Regions from separate parts of the Arthrobacter sp. WCS2018Hpa-7 genome, predicted to be linked through region 1. Evidence: predicted binding sites of a transcription regulator. Region 1 holds the regulator's gene; each other region holds the start of a gene.

The links. Region 1 encodes Rex, which represses fermentation and respiration genes when NADH is low (regulators of the CRP and FNR family bind a similar motif). Its sites were predicted from a motif close to CTTGTGAANNNNTTCACAAG; they were not measured.
Region 2: RQH14_RS09690 (glyceraldehyde-3-phosphate dehydrogenase) is a predicted target of Rex. The motif match lies at 2,135-2,154, and genes of this name have one in related genera.
Region 3: RQH14_RS15765 (queuosine precursor transporter) is a predicted target of Rex. The motif match lies at 1,485-1,504, and genes of this name have one in related genera.

What each region holds. Positions count from the first base shown of each region.
Region 1 is NZ_JAVTJB010000014.1:24,055-28,710, reverse strand. Features, by position in the region: gene RQH14_RS15195 (DUF559 domain-containing protein) at 1-314, opposite strand, end outside; gene RQH14_RS15190 (HAD-IB family hydrolase) at 463-1,296, opposite strand; gene RQH14_RS15185 (glutaredoxin family protein) at 1,496-1,750, shown strand; gene RQH14_RS15180 (redox-sensing transcriptional repressor Rex) at 1,823-2,530, shown strand; gene RQH14_RS15175 (hypothetical protein) at 2,580-3,341, opposite strand; gene RQH14_RS15170 (hypothetical protein) at 3,603-4,283, opposite strand; gene RQH14_RS15165 (YceI family protein) at 4,539-4,656, opposite strand, start outside.
Region 2 is NZ_JAVTJB010000006.1:230,774-235,429, forward strand. Features, by position in the region: gene RQH14_RS09680 (HNH endonuclease family protein) at 1-22, opposite strand, end outside; gene RQH14_RS09685 (hypothetical protein) at 142-351, opposite strand; gene RQH14_RS09690 (glyceraldehyde-3-phosphate dehydrogenase) at 425-1,912, opposite strand; RNA gene rnpB (RNase P RNA component class A) at 2,176-2,567, opposite strand; gene RQH14_RS09700 (peroxide stress protein YaaA) at 2,626-3,390, shown strand; gene RQH14_RS09705 (C4-type zinc ribbon domain-containing protein) at 3,418-4,155, opposite strand; gene RQH14_RS09710 (Nif3-like dinuclear metal center hexameric protein) at 4,246-4,656, opposite strand, start outside.
Region 3 is NZ_JAVTJB010000015.1:26,739-31,394, forward strand. Features, by position in the region: gene RQH14_RS15755 (TIGR01777 family oxidoreductase) at 1-772, opposite strand, end outside; gene RQH14_RS15760 (TetR family transcriptional regulator) at 769-1,431, opposite strand; gene RQH14_RS15765 (queuosine precursor transporter) at 1,740-2,450, shown strand; gene tgt (tRNA guanosine(34) transglycosylase Tgt) at 2,541-3,866, opposite strand; gene RQH14_RS15775 (SRPBCC domain-containing protein) at 3,914-4,624, opposite strand.

The sequences.
Region 1 (4,656 bases):
CGGACTGACGGGAGAATCCTCGGCTTGCTGAGATGCAATTCATTGGAATCAGACAGCCACGGTGGAAGGCACAAACCATGAAGCCTCGCAGCCGTTACATGGGATATCCAAGCCCCTGGACTTGCGGCCGACAGCGACCTTGCAGCCGCCGACAGCTCGAAATCCCAATCCGACGGACGGTAGAGGCCGCGGCTGACTCCATCTATTCCGATGCGATTCCAGAGGTGCGATTGCTTCAGGCCTGCAGCCTCGGCCTCGTCAAGGGTGAACGGTGCGCTGATCAGTGCGGGCGGAAGGGGCGTGGCATTCGGCATACTTGGCATTCTTGCCCAGAAACGCTTGAGTCATCGTAAGTTATCCACAGGCTCGTTGAGGCAGTCGAGGGATGTGAGAGAAGGTTCGGTTCAAGCCCGAGGGATGTGAGAGATGGTTCCGTTTACGTCCGAGGGATGTGAGAGAGGGTCAGATGCGGGGGCCGCGGAACCTTGAGAAACCCCGCCACAGGCCGTAGACCGCTCCGCCAACCGTGGCGGCTTTGAGCCCGAGCGTTGCTGCGCGGCGACCGGAACGGAAGTCGTACACGGGCCAGTTGTTCTCGCGGGCGTGACGGCGCAACTTGGCGTCCGGATTGATCACCACGGGATGGCCCACCATGGTGAGCAAAGGTATGTCGTTGGCGGAATCGCTGTACGCCCAGCAATGATCCAGATCCAGGCCCTCGCGATCGGCGACGAGCTGGACCGCGACGGCTTTCGCCGGTCCGTGCAGGATGTCGCCCACGAGTTTCCCTGTGTACATGCCATCTTCCACTTCACCGACCGTGCCAAGGGCGCCGGTCAGCCCGAGTCGTGTGGAAATGACCGTCGCCACCTCGATGGGTGTAGCCGTGACGAGCCAGACCTTGCGGCCAACCCTGAGGTGCTGTTCCGCGAGTGCCTTGGTCCCCGGCCAGATCCGCGACTCGATCATTTCGTCGTAGACCTCTTCGCCCAGGGCTTTGATGTCGTCCACAGTGATGCCGGCAGCGAGGGTAAGCGCCGAGTCGCGGACCGAGTGGACGTCTTCCATGTTCTCGCCGCGCATGACGAATTTGAACTGCTTCCAGGCGAATCCGGCCGCTTGCGACAACGTGAAAGCTTTGCGTTCGTACATCTTGCGGGCTACGTGGAAGAGACTTGCACCCTTCATCAAGGTGTTGTCGACGTCGAAGAAGGCTGCTTCGCCCGTGCGCTTCTGCACGTTGTCCTTCTGCACCAAGGCATCTGCGACCACGGCGGCGTTCTTCTCCTCGGGCATGCCTTGAGTCTAGTCAATCGCCGCGGTCCGCGTTCGAGGGCGCACGGTGTCGGGCCGGTGGGGCGTGGGATGTGAGAGATGGTCGGGCCGATGGGCGTGGGATGTGAGAGGGGGTCGGGCCGGTGGGCGTGGGATGTGAGAGATGGTCGGGCCGGTGGGCGTGGGATGTGAGAGATCGTGGGGCCGGTACCTTTGAGGCATGGCTATTCCCGACGTCGTTCTCCTCACCAAAGCTGACTGCCACCTGTGCACCGAGGCGCGTGCCGCCGTCGAGCGTGTCACAAAAAGTCTTGGCGTGCAGTGGACGGAGCAACGGATCGACGACGATCCCCAACTGCAGGACCGTTTCGCGGAAGAGATTCCCGTAGTGCTGGTGGACGGCGTCCAGCGTGACTTTTGGAAGATTGACGAGGAACGGCTCTCCCGGACCCTGAAGAAGGTCCTGGAAGGCTGAGGGGTTACCCGTTGGTAATGGCTTTTGTTGAGTCCGGCCGGGCGTCATAGAGTGGAACAACAAAGCGACGCAATGGAGAATACCGTGACTGCGCTGGAACCGTCCCCGGAGGCTGCAACCGGGGACAACGAACCTGCCGCCAAGCAGATCCCGCCCGCGGCTGTGGCCCGGATGACGCTCTATTTGCGCGCGCTCAACTCCCTGTTGGCCGAAGGCGTGGAGCGGGTCTCCTCCGAAGCGTTGGCCGAAGCTTCAGGCGTCAGCTCGTCCACCCTCCGTAAGGACCTTTCCTACGTGGGCTCGTATGGGACGCGCGGTGTCGGCTATGAAGTCCAGTATTTGAGCCGCCACATTGCTGCTGCCCTGGGCCTGACGCATGACTGGAAAGTCGCCATTGTGGGTGCCGGTAACCTCGGCAAGGCACTGGCCCGGTACGGCGGCTTTGAGTCCCGTGGCTTCGACGTCGTAGCCATTTTCGACGCCGACCCCATGGTGATCGGCAACGAAGTGGGCTGGCTGCGCGTCAGCGACTCCGCGGAGCTCGAGCGGGTCCTGGAACGCACCCACACCAACATGGTGGTGCTGGCGCTGCCTGCCACGGTAGCCCAGGCTGTGTGCGACCGCGTGATTGCCGCCGGGATCCGGAGCATCCTCAGCTTTGCGCCGGTGCTGTTGCAGGTCCCTCCGCATGTGAACCTCCGCAAGGTGGACATGGCCACTGAACTCCAGATTTTGGCGTATCACGCACAACGGGCGCAGACACCGGGCCAGGCTGTTTAGCCTTCGCCGGGTCCGCGCCCGCGCTTGCAGCGTCTGAAACTCTGCGTGTTTAGCGGCCGTACGGGTTCTGGTACGGGGTGCCGAAAGGCTGCGCCTTGCGGAAGTACGGGGCCGACGCCGGCAGGTACAGCATGACGATCGCCGCGACTCCCAGCAGGATCACGATGAGCTGCAGGATGCCGTAGGTGGCACCGAACTGGAACAGGCTGGTGAGGCCCAGGACGGAGATGGCGGCGAACACGGTACCCAGGATCCGTGCCCAGTTCTTGCCCTTGCGGACCGGGAAAGCGACCAGGGCGTAGAGGCCGAGGGCCACAACCGCACCGATGACGGCGCTGATGCCGATCACACCGCGCATGCCTTCCATGGACCCTTCGGGGAGGTCTGTGCCCTGCTGGCTTGCCTGCTGGTTCATGGCGTTGATGAACGCGTCGGCACCGGTGGTGGCCAACAGGAGTGAGCTGATGGCGGAAAGAACGCCGGCCGCTACGATCATCCAGAAGGCGTAGTTGACCATGGGCGGCACAGCGGTGGGACCGGGCTGCTGGCTGGGCCAGTTGGTGTCCTGGCCGTACTGCGGCGCAGCGGGGCCCTGCTGGCCATACTGCGGCGCGGCGGGCTGGCCGTACTGCGGTGCAGCGGGGTTCTGCTGGCCGTACTGCGGTGCGGCGGGGTTCTGCTGGCCGTACTGCGGCGCAGCGGGACTCTGCTGGCCATACTGCGGCGCGGCGGGAGCTGCCGGCTGGGTGCCCGGCTGCTCGGGCTGGTTGGCATCGCCCGGGTTTGACGGCGGGTAGGGAGGGTTGCTCATGGCATTCCTTTGCTTGTTCGACTGCGGGTGCGGCCGCCGGGATCAGCAAAATGACCCTGCCCCCAGCGTGGTTCTGCTTCCACCGTACCTCCCGGGTCTGACGCTGCAGATGATCCCACGCAGGTATTTCCTGCTCGCAGCAAAAATCATCATGTTGGCTTACGCCTTCATGATGAAGGCCGCGGCAATCCCGGAGGATTTACCGCGGCCTTCAGCCTGCATTACCGCCGATAAGGCACGACGGCGGCCGTTGCGTCAGCGTTAAGCGTGACCCTTGACTGCCTTGAACCAGAGTTGTGAGTTCGGGAGCCACATCAGGACCACTGCTACAGCACTGACGAGGAAGCCGAACCAGTTGCTGCCGAGGCCCGTGCTGGAGCCGCCGGCACTGGCTGCACTGAAGATGGTGAGGAGCAAGGAGATACCGGCCACGATGGTGAGTGCGAGGCGGGCCCACTCTTTCCCTTCCTTCATCTTCATCGCCAGGACCACCTGTGCGGCTGCTACGGCCAGGGTGAGGATGAGGATGATCAGCAGGATTGCTGCAACGCCCGGGGCGAACGCAAAGAGGGCGATGATCGCGAAGAATCCGATCAACCCGAACAACAGGCCCAGGAGTCCGGAGATCACCCAGATGAAGTAGGAAACCTTCAGCTCGGTGGGGAGGCCCTGGGTCTTGAACATCCCGGAGAATCCGCCCTGGGGCATGACGTCGTTGAAGTTCCGGGGCCCGTCGGTGGGCATTTCAAAGTGGAAACCAGGCTGTCCAGGGCCTGCCTGTGGCGGGCCGGGCTGTGCCGGGCCGGGCTGTGAATATTGGCCCGGTTGCGACGGCGGCTGGTAACCCTGGGGTGGCTGGTAACCCGCAGGAGGAACATTGCCGGGCTGCGGAGGCTGGGAGCCGGGCTGCTGTGGCTGTGGTGCTTCGTCTGGGGTACTCATGGCATCACTGTAGACCGCAGGTTGAAGGTTGCATAGGAACTTCGGAGCCAACTCGCAGGTAAATACAGGCTGTTTGCCGAACAATTGCGGGGTGACTTCCGGATATGCGAAACGGCGCCCCCACAGCGTGAACTGTGCAGGGCGCCGTTTGGCTTGCCTGGCTACGGATCCGCGTCTTGTTGGCCATCCTCTGCGAAGTGCGGTGTGGATGGCGAACAAGGGCGGGACCCGTGCGCCGGGGCCGGGGTGGAGGGACTATGCGGCGGCCGGTGCGATGAAGGCGAGTTCCAGGTTGATGACAACCTTGTCGCTGACCAGCACGCCACCGGCTTCGAGGACGGCGTTCCAGGTGAGGCCGAAGTCCTTACGGCTG
Region 2 (4,656 bases), on a different contig from region 1:
AGGCAGACCAGGTGATACTCAAGGGACTCCGTCCAGTGGGGGCAAGCATGTCCTACGAGCGTAGGACAAGGCCCCGACAGAAAGAGCCGGTATCCACAGTGTGTAGGAGAAGTCACACCGTGAGGACGGATACCTCTTGTTTTACTGCTCGCGCAGCACGCGTTGGAGGTCCTCGGTTGCCAGCGCGAGGAGTCCGCGCAGTTGCTCCACCCGTTGGTCCGTGACGTCGCCGGAGGCGTTGGCCGCGACAGCCTGATCCAGGAGTTTTTGGGCTTGCTTGTGATTGGCGCGGGCTACGTCCAGCGCGTGTTCAAGCGTGGTTTCATGTTCCAGGGTTGATTCGTTTTCCATGAACCCATTTTGGTCAGGTTTCCCGGCTGATACCAGTGACGCAGCCGGGAAACCTGCGGATACTTCAGAGGTCCTAGGCGCCGGCCGCTTCAAGAACGGCAATGGGAGCCACGACGTCGCGGGCAGGGAAGGACGGCGGGTTGACGCCGGCCATTTCCTCCATGACGCGGACAACCTGGCAGGAGTAGCCGAACTCGTTGTCGTACCAAACATAAAGTACGAGGTTCTTGTCGTTGGAGATCGTTGCCAGGCCGTCGACAATGCCTGCACGGCGCGAGCCGACGAAGTCTGTGGAGACAACATCGGGAGAATCGATGTAATCGATCTGCTTCCGAAGATCCGAGTGCAATGACATTTCGCGGAGGAAGTCATTCACTTCGTCCCGCGTGGTGCCCTTCTCCAGATTCAGGTTAAGAATCGCCATGGAAACATCGGGCGTGGGAACGCGGATGGCATTGCCTGTCAGCTTGCCCTGAAGTTCCGGGAGAGCCTTGGCCACGGCCTTGGCGGCACCGGTTTCTGTGATGACCATGTTCAGCGCAGCGGAACGTCCGCGGCGATCGCCCTTGTGGAAGTTGTCGATCAGGTTTTGGTCGTTGGTGAACGAGTGCACTGTTTCCACGTGGCCATGGATGATGCCGAACTTGTCGTTGATGGCCTTGAGCACGGGGGTGATGGCGTTGGTAGTGCAGGAAGCGGCAGTGACGATCTTGTCATCGTCCGCGATGTCCCGGTGGTTGATGCCGTGGACGATGTTCTTGAGGTCGCCCTTGCCGGGTGCGGTGAGCAGGACGCGGGCAGCACCCTTGCTCTGCAGGTGCTGGGAGAGACCTTCGGCATCGCGCCAGCGGCCCGTGTTGTCTACTACCAGGGCGTCCTTGATGCCGTAAGCGGTGTAGTCCACCGTGGCGGGGTTGTCCGAGTAAATGACCTGGACCTGCACGCCATTGGCGGTGATGGTGTTGGCTTCCTCATCCACGCGGATGGTGCCTTCGAAGGAACCGTGAACGGAGTCGCGGCGCAGCAGGCTGGCGCGCTTCACAAGATCGTTCTCGGCACCCTTGCGCACTACGATCGCGCGGAGTCGCAGGCCGTGGCCGCCACCAGCCTTTTCAATGAGGATGCGGGCCAAGAGGCGGCCGATGCGGCCAAAGCCGTAAAGTACGACGTCGGTGCTGGTGCGGTCGTCAGCGCCGCGCTTGCCCACGATCTCAGCAAGCTCTGCACGCAGGTACTCATCCAGGGAGGCGCCATTGCCTTCTGCCCGGTACTTCTCGGTCAAACGTGCAATGTCAATGGCTGCTGCGCCGAGTTCCAGCTCCGACAGGGCGTTCAGCAGGGGCGCGGTCTCTTCGAGCAGGAGCTCGTGGTTGCTCATCCGGCGGGCAAAGCGGTGTGCCTTGAGGATGTTCATGGTGGACTTGTTGATCAGGCTCCGGCCATGGATGCTGGTGACCACGTTGTTTTCCCGGTACAGCCGGCCGATCACCGGAATCATGGCCTCGGCGAGAGCCTCCCGGCCCATCCACTTATCAAGACAAGAATCTGACGTCTGGCTCACAGAACTACCTTCCTTGGGTCAACCACATACGTCCTCGTATGCAGATGGCAGCGGCCGCCCGGAGTAGTCCTGCGGCACATGCGCCGGCGGGCTTCGGTCCACCCACAGCGCCTTGAACGAGAGCAAAGAAAAATCCGCCGGCTGCGAACGCAGTCCCGGCGGCAGAACATCTACGTTCAGTAACCATTCTAGGGTGGAAGGAGGGGGCGTAGGCCGCCCAGCGGCGTGAAATCACTCACACGGCTGTTTGCGGCAGTCATAAATGGATGGGTCGACCGATACGCCGGGTTCTGTCATCCCCTTCCGTTACCGGAAAGGGAGTGGCGGCCATCCATCTACGAACGCCGTTGCCGACGCCCTCCAGCAGCCTACCCGGACACTCGGGCGAGCAGCCCTCAAGCGTGTCCTGTCTGGCCTTGCTCCGGGTGGGGTTTACCTAGCCTCCCCGGTCACCCAGGGAGCTGGTGGTCTCTTACACCACCGTTTCACCCTTACCTGCTGCTGCGCGATGAAATCATCACGCAGCGCAGGCGGTCTGTTCTCTGTGGCACTGGCCTGCGGGTTACCCCGAGTGGGCGTTACCCACCACCCTGCCCTACGGAGCCCGGACGTTCCTCGAGCCACTTTCGTGACGCGCGACCGCCTGGTCGACCCATCCGTTGTCCAGTCTACCGGCGTCCGGACGTGCCAAAGTCCGGCGGTAATATCGACTGGTGCTGATTCTGCTGCCGCCTTCCGAAGGCAAGACCCCCGCCCCCAAAGGTCCCGTCATCGAGTGGGAGTCGCTGAGCTTTCCGGAGCTGAATCCTTACAGGGCAAAAGTGTTCGAGGCTTTGGGCACAGTGAGCGCACACGAGGACGCACTTTCCCTGCTGGGCGTCGGCGCCTCGTTGCGGGACGACGTCGAACGTAATACCCGGCTCCATACCGAGCCGGCTGCTCCTGCGCACCAGGTGTATTCGGGGGTGCTCTACGACGCCCTGGGCTATGACAGCATGACGCCAACCCAGCGCCGCAAGGCCACTGATTCCATCCTGGTGGTATCCGCCCTCTGGGGCGCCATCGGCTTTGGCGACCACGTGCCCGCCTACCGCCTGTCCATGGGAACGGCACTGCCCGACGTCGGACGCCTCGCCTCCTACTGGAAGCCGCAACTGACCGCCGCACTCGCCTCACGTGCCGACGGCGAGCTCCTGGTGGATTGCCGCTCCAGCACCTACGCCGCCGCTTGGGCTCCCCCGGCTGCGCAGACCGTCAACGTCAACGTTTTTAACGAAGCAAACGGCAAGCGCACAGTGGTGAGCCACTTCGCCAAGCACACACGCGGCGAACTGGCGCGACACTTGCTGACCCGGCGTGGCAAGGCGCCTTCAACCCCGGGTCAGCTCCTGAAGGCTGCCAGCGAAGTCTGGACGGCGGAACTTGTTGAGGGCTCAGCCCGGAAGCCCCACGCGCTCAACATCATCCTGTCCAGCTGAGTTCGGACCGGAGAGGGTAGGACGCGGTCAGTTCCAGTCGGCCGAACGGACCAGGATGACCCCGGAGTCCGGGCAGAAGACAATATCGTCCTCTGCCGCAGCCTTGACCTCGGCGAGGTCGCCCGGGCTGAGCATCATGCCCGAGCCTTCGGATTTGCCGTGGAACAAACGGGCAGCGCCTACGCCACGCTTGGCGATGGTCTTTTCATAAATGGCCTGCAATCCGGCGTCCAGGGTGTCGGCGAATGCGGCCCGCTGTCCCCGAACCACTGTTTCTTCCGCGGCAATCTCGGCAATGGCTTCATCCAGTTCAGCGCGGATGCTGCCGAATGATCCCTGGATGTCATCAACGATCGACTGCTGGGCGGCCTGACGCTCGCGCAAGGTATCCAAGCGCTCCAGGATTTCGAGCTCCACGTCTTCAAGGTCCGAGCGACGCTTGTTCAGTGAGGCAATGTCGCTTTGGAGCGCCACCAGATCCTTGGACAGCCCGGTGCCGCTGTTGAGCCGGGTCTCGTCGCGTTCAATGCGGGTGGCTACTTGCTCCACGTCGGCTTCCGCCCGGCGAAGTTCGGCCTCGGCGTCATGGACGGCAACCTTGGCCGCCCCCAGTTCGCCGTTGGCCACGTTCAGCGCATCCGTGAGGTCCGTGATCCGGGGATCCGTCTCCAGGACTCTCCGACGGCCGGCCAGCGACTTCAGCTTGGCATCCAGCCCCTGCAGTTCAAGCAATTTCAATTGTTCTGCCGGTGCTGCTTTCGCCACGCTTACCTCCGCTTGTCGCTGCCGGGCCTGGGGATCAGTTCCGGCCGGACTGGCCCCATTCTGTTGAGGCTGTCCGTATCCTTCTAGACTCTAGTCCCCGCCGGGAGTGAGTATGAAGTCCCACGGATCGCTGTTGGTGCTGCTGACACGGATTTCGACGTCGTAGCCCTGGTCCGCGAGCACGTTGCCCAGCGCTTCGGCGGCGGCTGGCAGCCACAGCCATTCGCTGGCAAAGTGTGAAACGTCGATCAGGTATGGTCGGCCATTGCTTGCACCCTCACGGGCTTCGGAGGCAGGGTGGTGGCGCATGTCAGCGGTCACGTAGACGTCCGCGTGGCTGGCCCGAACCGCATCAAACAAGCTGTCGCCGGCGCCACCGCAGACAGCAACCCTCCGCACCAGTCCGTCCTTGTCGCCGGCAACCCGGACACCGCCGGCCACCGCCGGAAGCATTTCGAAGACCCTCGCCGCGAAATCACCGAGCGTGATGAGTTCCGGGAG
Region 3 (4,656 bases), on a different contig from region 1:
GGATCAGGACTGCGCCGGCCTCCAGCAGCCATGCTGGCGTCGGGATGCCAAAAGGGACACCCAGGCTCTGCCGAACCAGCGACATCAGTTCGCGGTTGTCCACGGGGTAGGGCGACGCTGCGTTCACGGGACCCGTCACTCCGGCATCCGCGTGGATAAACACCACCGCACGGAACAAGTCCTCGACATGGATCCAGCTGAACTTCTGGGTGCCCGGGCCCATGTGACCACCTAAGCCAAGCCTGGCCAGGTTCCGGAGGGGGCTCATGACGCCACCGGCCCCCAACACGATCGCAATGCGCAGCGGCACCTTCCGCGTAACCGGAACAGCAGCCGCCGTTAACTCGTCCTCCCAAGCGCGGGCCACATCCACGGAGAACCCGCTGCCAAGTTCGCCCGAAACCTCTGATTGTGGGTGATCTTCCGCGTGCCTGTAGATGGTTCCAGTACTCGAGTTGATCCACGTCCGGGGCGGTTCGGCGCACGCAGCAACAGCTTGAGCCAGCGTCCGCGTGGTCAAGACCCGGGAGTCCATGATCTCGCGCCGGTGCTTCTCGTCGTAGCGGCAATTCACAGACCGTCCGGCGAGGTTTATCAGCAGTTCGGCGCCGTCCAGCACTTTGGCGACGGCGCCGTCGTCGTCCCAACGCGCGTCAGCCGAAGCGTCCCGCCCAACCGTCTTGACCTGCCAACCTTCTTCAAGAAACCGACGCCGGAAGTAACTGCCAATGAAGCCGGTAGCGCCGGCGATCACCATTGTCCGCCGCATCACGAATCTTCCTTGACGGTGCGCACGAGTCCCAGGACGTCGTCGAACACCTTGCTGACACCCGGAATCTTCGCCAGTGACAGGCCGCGCGCCACCAGCGGGGCCGCGCCGTTGATCAGTTTCCGCGTACGCCGTTGTCCCTCGGACCGGTCGTAAACCCAGAACAGCGCGACGCCCATGTACGCCAGCCACAGCAGCTCTGGCAGATCCCCGCGCAGCTTCTTCGCGACGGCGGGGGAGGAACCTTCGACGGCGGACCGGAAGATCGCGAGCGACGCCTCGCGGGCGGCGGTGGACGCTTCGCCGAACGGGTTGACGGGCGACGACGGCCGGATCGCCGTGGCAATGAAATCGGAACCGAACTGGTGGTACGGCGCCATGACGTCGATTCCGGTGTGCAGCACTGCTTTCAGGCGCCCTGCGAGATCCTGGACGTTTTCGAGCGCCTGCGCCGCCACCACGGCGTGTTCGTCCTGCACCTGGATGTACAGCTCCTGGACCAGCTCGTCCTTGGATGCGAAGTAGTAGTAGGCGTTCCCGACGGAGACCCCCGCTTCCTGGGCAATGGCTCGCATGGTGGTCTTCTCGAAGCCGATTTCGCGGAACATCTTCAGCGCCACATCGGCCACCAATTGGCGGGTCTGCTCACTCTTTTGTGCCATGGTGCCGCTCCTCAAGCGAAGTTTTGAACGTGTTCAAGAACGAGTATGGCACATTTCTGAACGTGTTCAAAAGTGGCAGTTAGTGAGCGTTGGGTTCAAGCGCTGGGGATGTGATCGAGCGTTTGGTTCAAGCACGTGGGAGGTGAGAGAGGGCTGCTCGGAAGGGCGTGGGATGTGAGTGAGCGTTGGGGTGAAGGGGTGGGAGAATGGAATCGGTGCCGGGCCGGATGCCCCACCAACCACAGTGCTAATACAGCGGGGCACCACAACAAAGGAGCCTGCGCGAACCACTACGAAATGGATGACCCATGCCCTCGCCCTCAGGCTCCAGTACTTTGAGCAAGCCCGCGCCGCGCTTCGCGTCGATCGGCTCCCCGTATTTCGGCATCATGCTGGCCATCATGGCCGTGGTGCTGATCCTGTCCAACATCGGCGCGTCCAAGGGCGTAGTGTTCGGACCGATCATCACTGACGGCGGGTTCTTCCTGTTCCCGATCGCCTACATCCTGGGCGACGTGATGAGCGAGGTCTACGGCTTCAAAGTTGCACGCAAAGCGATCATTACCTCGTTCGCGCTCTCGGTGTTTGCATCCCTCTGCTACTGGATCATCATTGTGCTTCCCGGCTTCAGCGACGAGTACGGCACAAGCAAGCAGGCCGCCATCGAAGGCGCGCTTGGACCAGTGCCGCAGATCGTTCTCGCCTCGCTGCTTGCGTTCCTTGCCGGACAGACCATCAACTCCTGGATCCTCGTGAGGATGAAGGCCCTCACCGGCGAAAAAAGCCTGTGGGCACGACTGATGGGCTCCTCCGTGGTGGGCGAACTGGTGGACACCCTGATCTTCTGCAGCATCGCGGCGTCGGTCATCGGCATCACGGACTTCGGCTCATTCCTGAACTACGCCCTGGCCGGCTTCGTCTACAAGACGGCCGTGGAGTTCCTTTTCGTACCCGTCACCGTACTGGTGGTCGGCTGGATCAAGAAGCGCGAGCCGAGCTACGGGGTAGCGGCAGCCTAGTCTGCAACGGGAGCCCATCTCGATGGCTCGCTGCGCATTAGACGGTTCCTACCATCGAATGCGCAGCGAACCATCGAAACGGCCGAGCCGTCAGGAGTAGTACCGGCCCAACGTCTCCGCCTTGAACTCGAAGAAGTCCCCGGATTCGATGGCCAACCGGGCATCGTCCACCATCTTCACCACGAAGCGCTCGTTGTGGATGGAAATCAGCGTCGCCGAGAGCATTTCCTTGGCCTTGAACAGGTGGTGGATGTAGGCCCGTGAGTAGTTCACGCACGTGTAGCAGTCGCAGCCATCCTGCAACGGCCCGAAGTCCGTCTTGTAGCGAGCCCCGGACAGGTTGAACCGGCCAAACGGTGTGTAGAACGCCGAGTTTCGGGCAACCCGGGTGGGCGAGACACAGTCAAAGGTGTCGGCGCCGTTCTCGATGGCCGTGAAGATGTCGTCCGGCTCTGAGATCCCCAGGAGGTGCCGCGGCTTGTTTTCGGGCAGCTCTTCATTGCACCAGCGCACGATGGTGCCCAGGTTTTCCTTCTCCAACGCACCGCCGATCCCGTACCCGTCAAACGGCATGGCGCCCAGGTCCTGGCAGGCCTTCCGGCGCAGGTCCTCATATTGCGCACCCTGGATCACGCCGAACAATGCCTGGTACGGCTTGCCCTCGCGCGAAGAAGTCAACGACGCGTGTTCCTCCAGGCAACGCAGCGCCCACAGCCGCGTCCGTTCCAGCGACTCCTCCTGGTAGGCCCGGGAGTTCTGCAGCGTGGTGAGCTCATCGAAGGCGAACATGATGTCCGCACCGATCTGGTGCTGGACCTGCATGGAGATCTCGGGGGAGAAACGGTGCCGGTCCCCGTTCAGGTGCGATTTGAACCAAACTCCGTCGTCATCAATGTGCGCCAGCCGTTCCTTGCCCGGGGCCACGGCGTCATCCGGGCCGGAGCTGTCCACGTTCTTCATGTCGATGACCTTCTTGAACCCCGAGCCCAGGCTCATCACCTGGAATCCCCCGGAGTCAGTAAAAGTAGGCCCGGACCAATTCATGAACGCGCCCAGCCCACCGGCAGCGTCCAGAATTTCGGGCCCCGGCTGCAGATACAGGTGGTATGCGTTGGCCAGCACAGCCTGCGCGCCGAGTTCGGAGATGGACTCCGGCAGGACTGCCTTTACCGTTGCTTTGGTCCCGACGGCGATGAACGCGGGCGTCTGGATGGTCCCATGCGGCGTGGTGATGGTTCCGGTCCGGCCCAGGAAAGCGCCGCCGTTGGCCTCTACTTGAGCGTCCGACGGCGGGCACGTTTCAGTCAGGCGCTTGCCCACCGAAAAGGAGAACTCGGATTGCCGCGAGGACAATCCTGGCACGTCAGGCAGGGCGGGAGCAGGGGAAGATACAGGGGCTGATGAGGAAGCTGGCACGCTACCAAGTGTGCCAGCTTTACGGTGAGTAACCCGCCGAAAAACCCCTACGACCCGTAGCTCTCAGCCTTCCAGTTGTCCCACGATGACCGGATGTCTGCCAAGGTGTGGGCCCCCAGATCGTAGGTGGAGGCAATCACCATAGAGCCGCCGTCGGGCCTTTTTTCGGGAATCGGCAGCTGCTCAGCCACAATCAGCAGCCCGTCCCCATGCTCGGCGTAGCTGTGCACGGTGAGTCCTACCTGGTGCCGGCTCTTGAACCAGACCTTTCCGGAGATCTTCTCGCCTGTGGAAAGCGTGAGCGAGTACTCCTCCCCAACGGGCGGCAAATCCCCGAGCCCCAGCTTTTCAATCGCCGGTCCGCCCTTGCCCGGAAGCGAAATGAAGTGCGTCCGCCGGTGCCCATGCGGGTGCCGTTCCAAGGCGAAGCGCAGTTGATGCAGGAAGGTGAGCCAGCCCTGGGTGATGTCCTCGTCCCATTCAGCCCACTCGGAGTCGTGGTCGAGGGCCGCCCTGGTGACCCGCACTTCCGTTCCGCCAGAAACGGGGTGGAGCTCAAAGACATCGCCGCCGTTGACGGTCAGGCTCGTGTGATCGGGCCCCTCAATAACGTCGGTGTTAAAATAGATCTGTTTGATTTCGTCGGTGAGATCATCGGCCTCCCAGCCGTGCCATTGAGCCACCAGCGACGGTTCACGCAGCATCGTCCAAACCTGCTGCGCGTCGGCATTAACCACAACGCTCAGATTGTTCGTCATGGCCCCGAATCTACCGCCGTTCGCGCCCACAT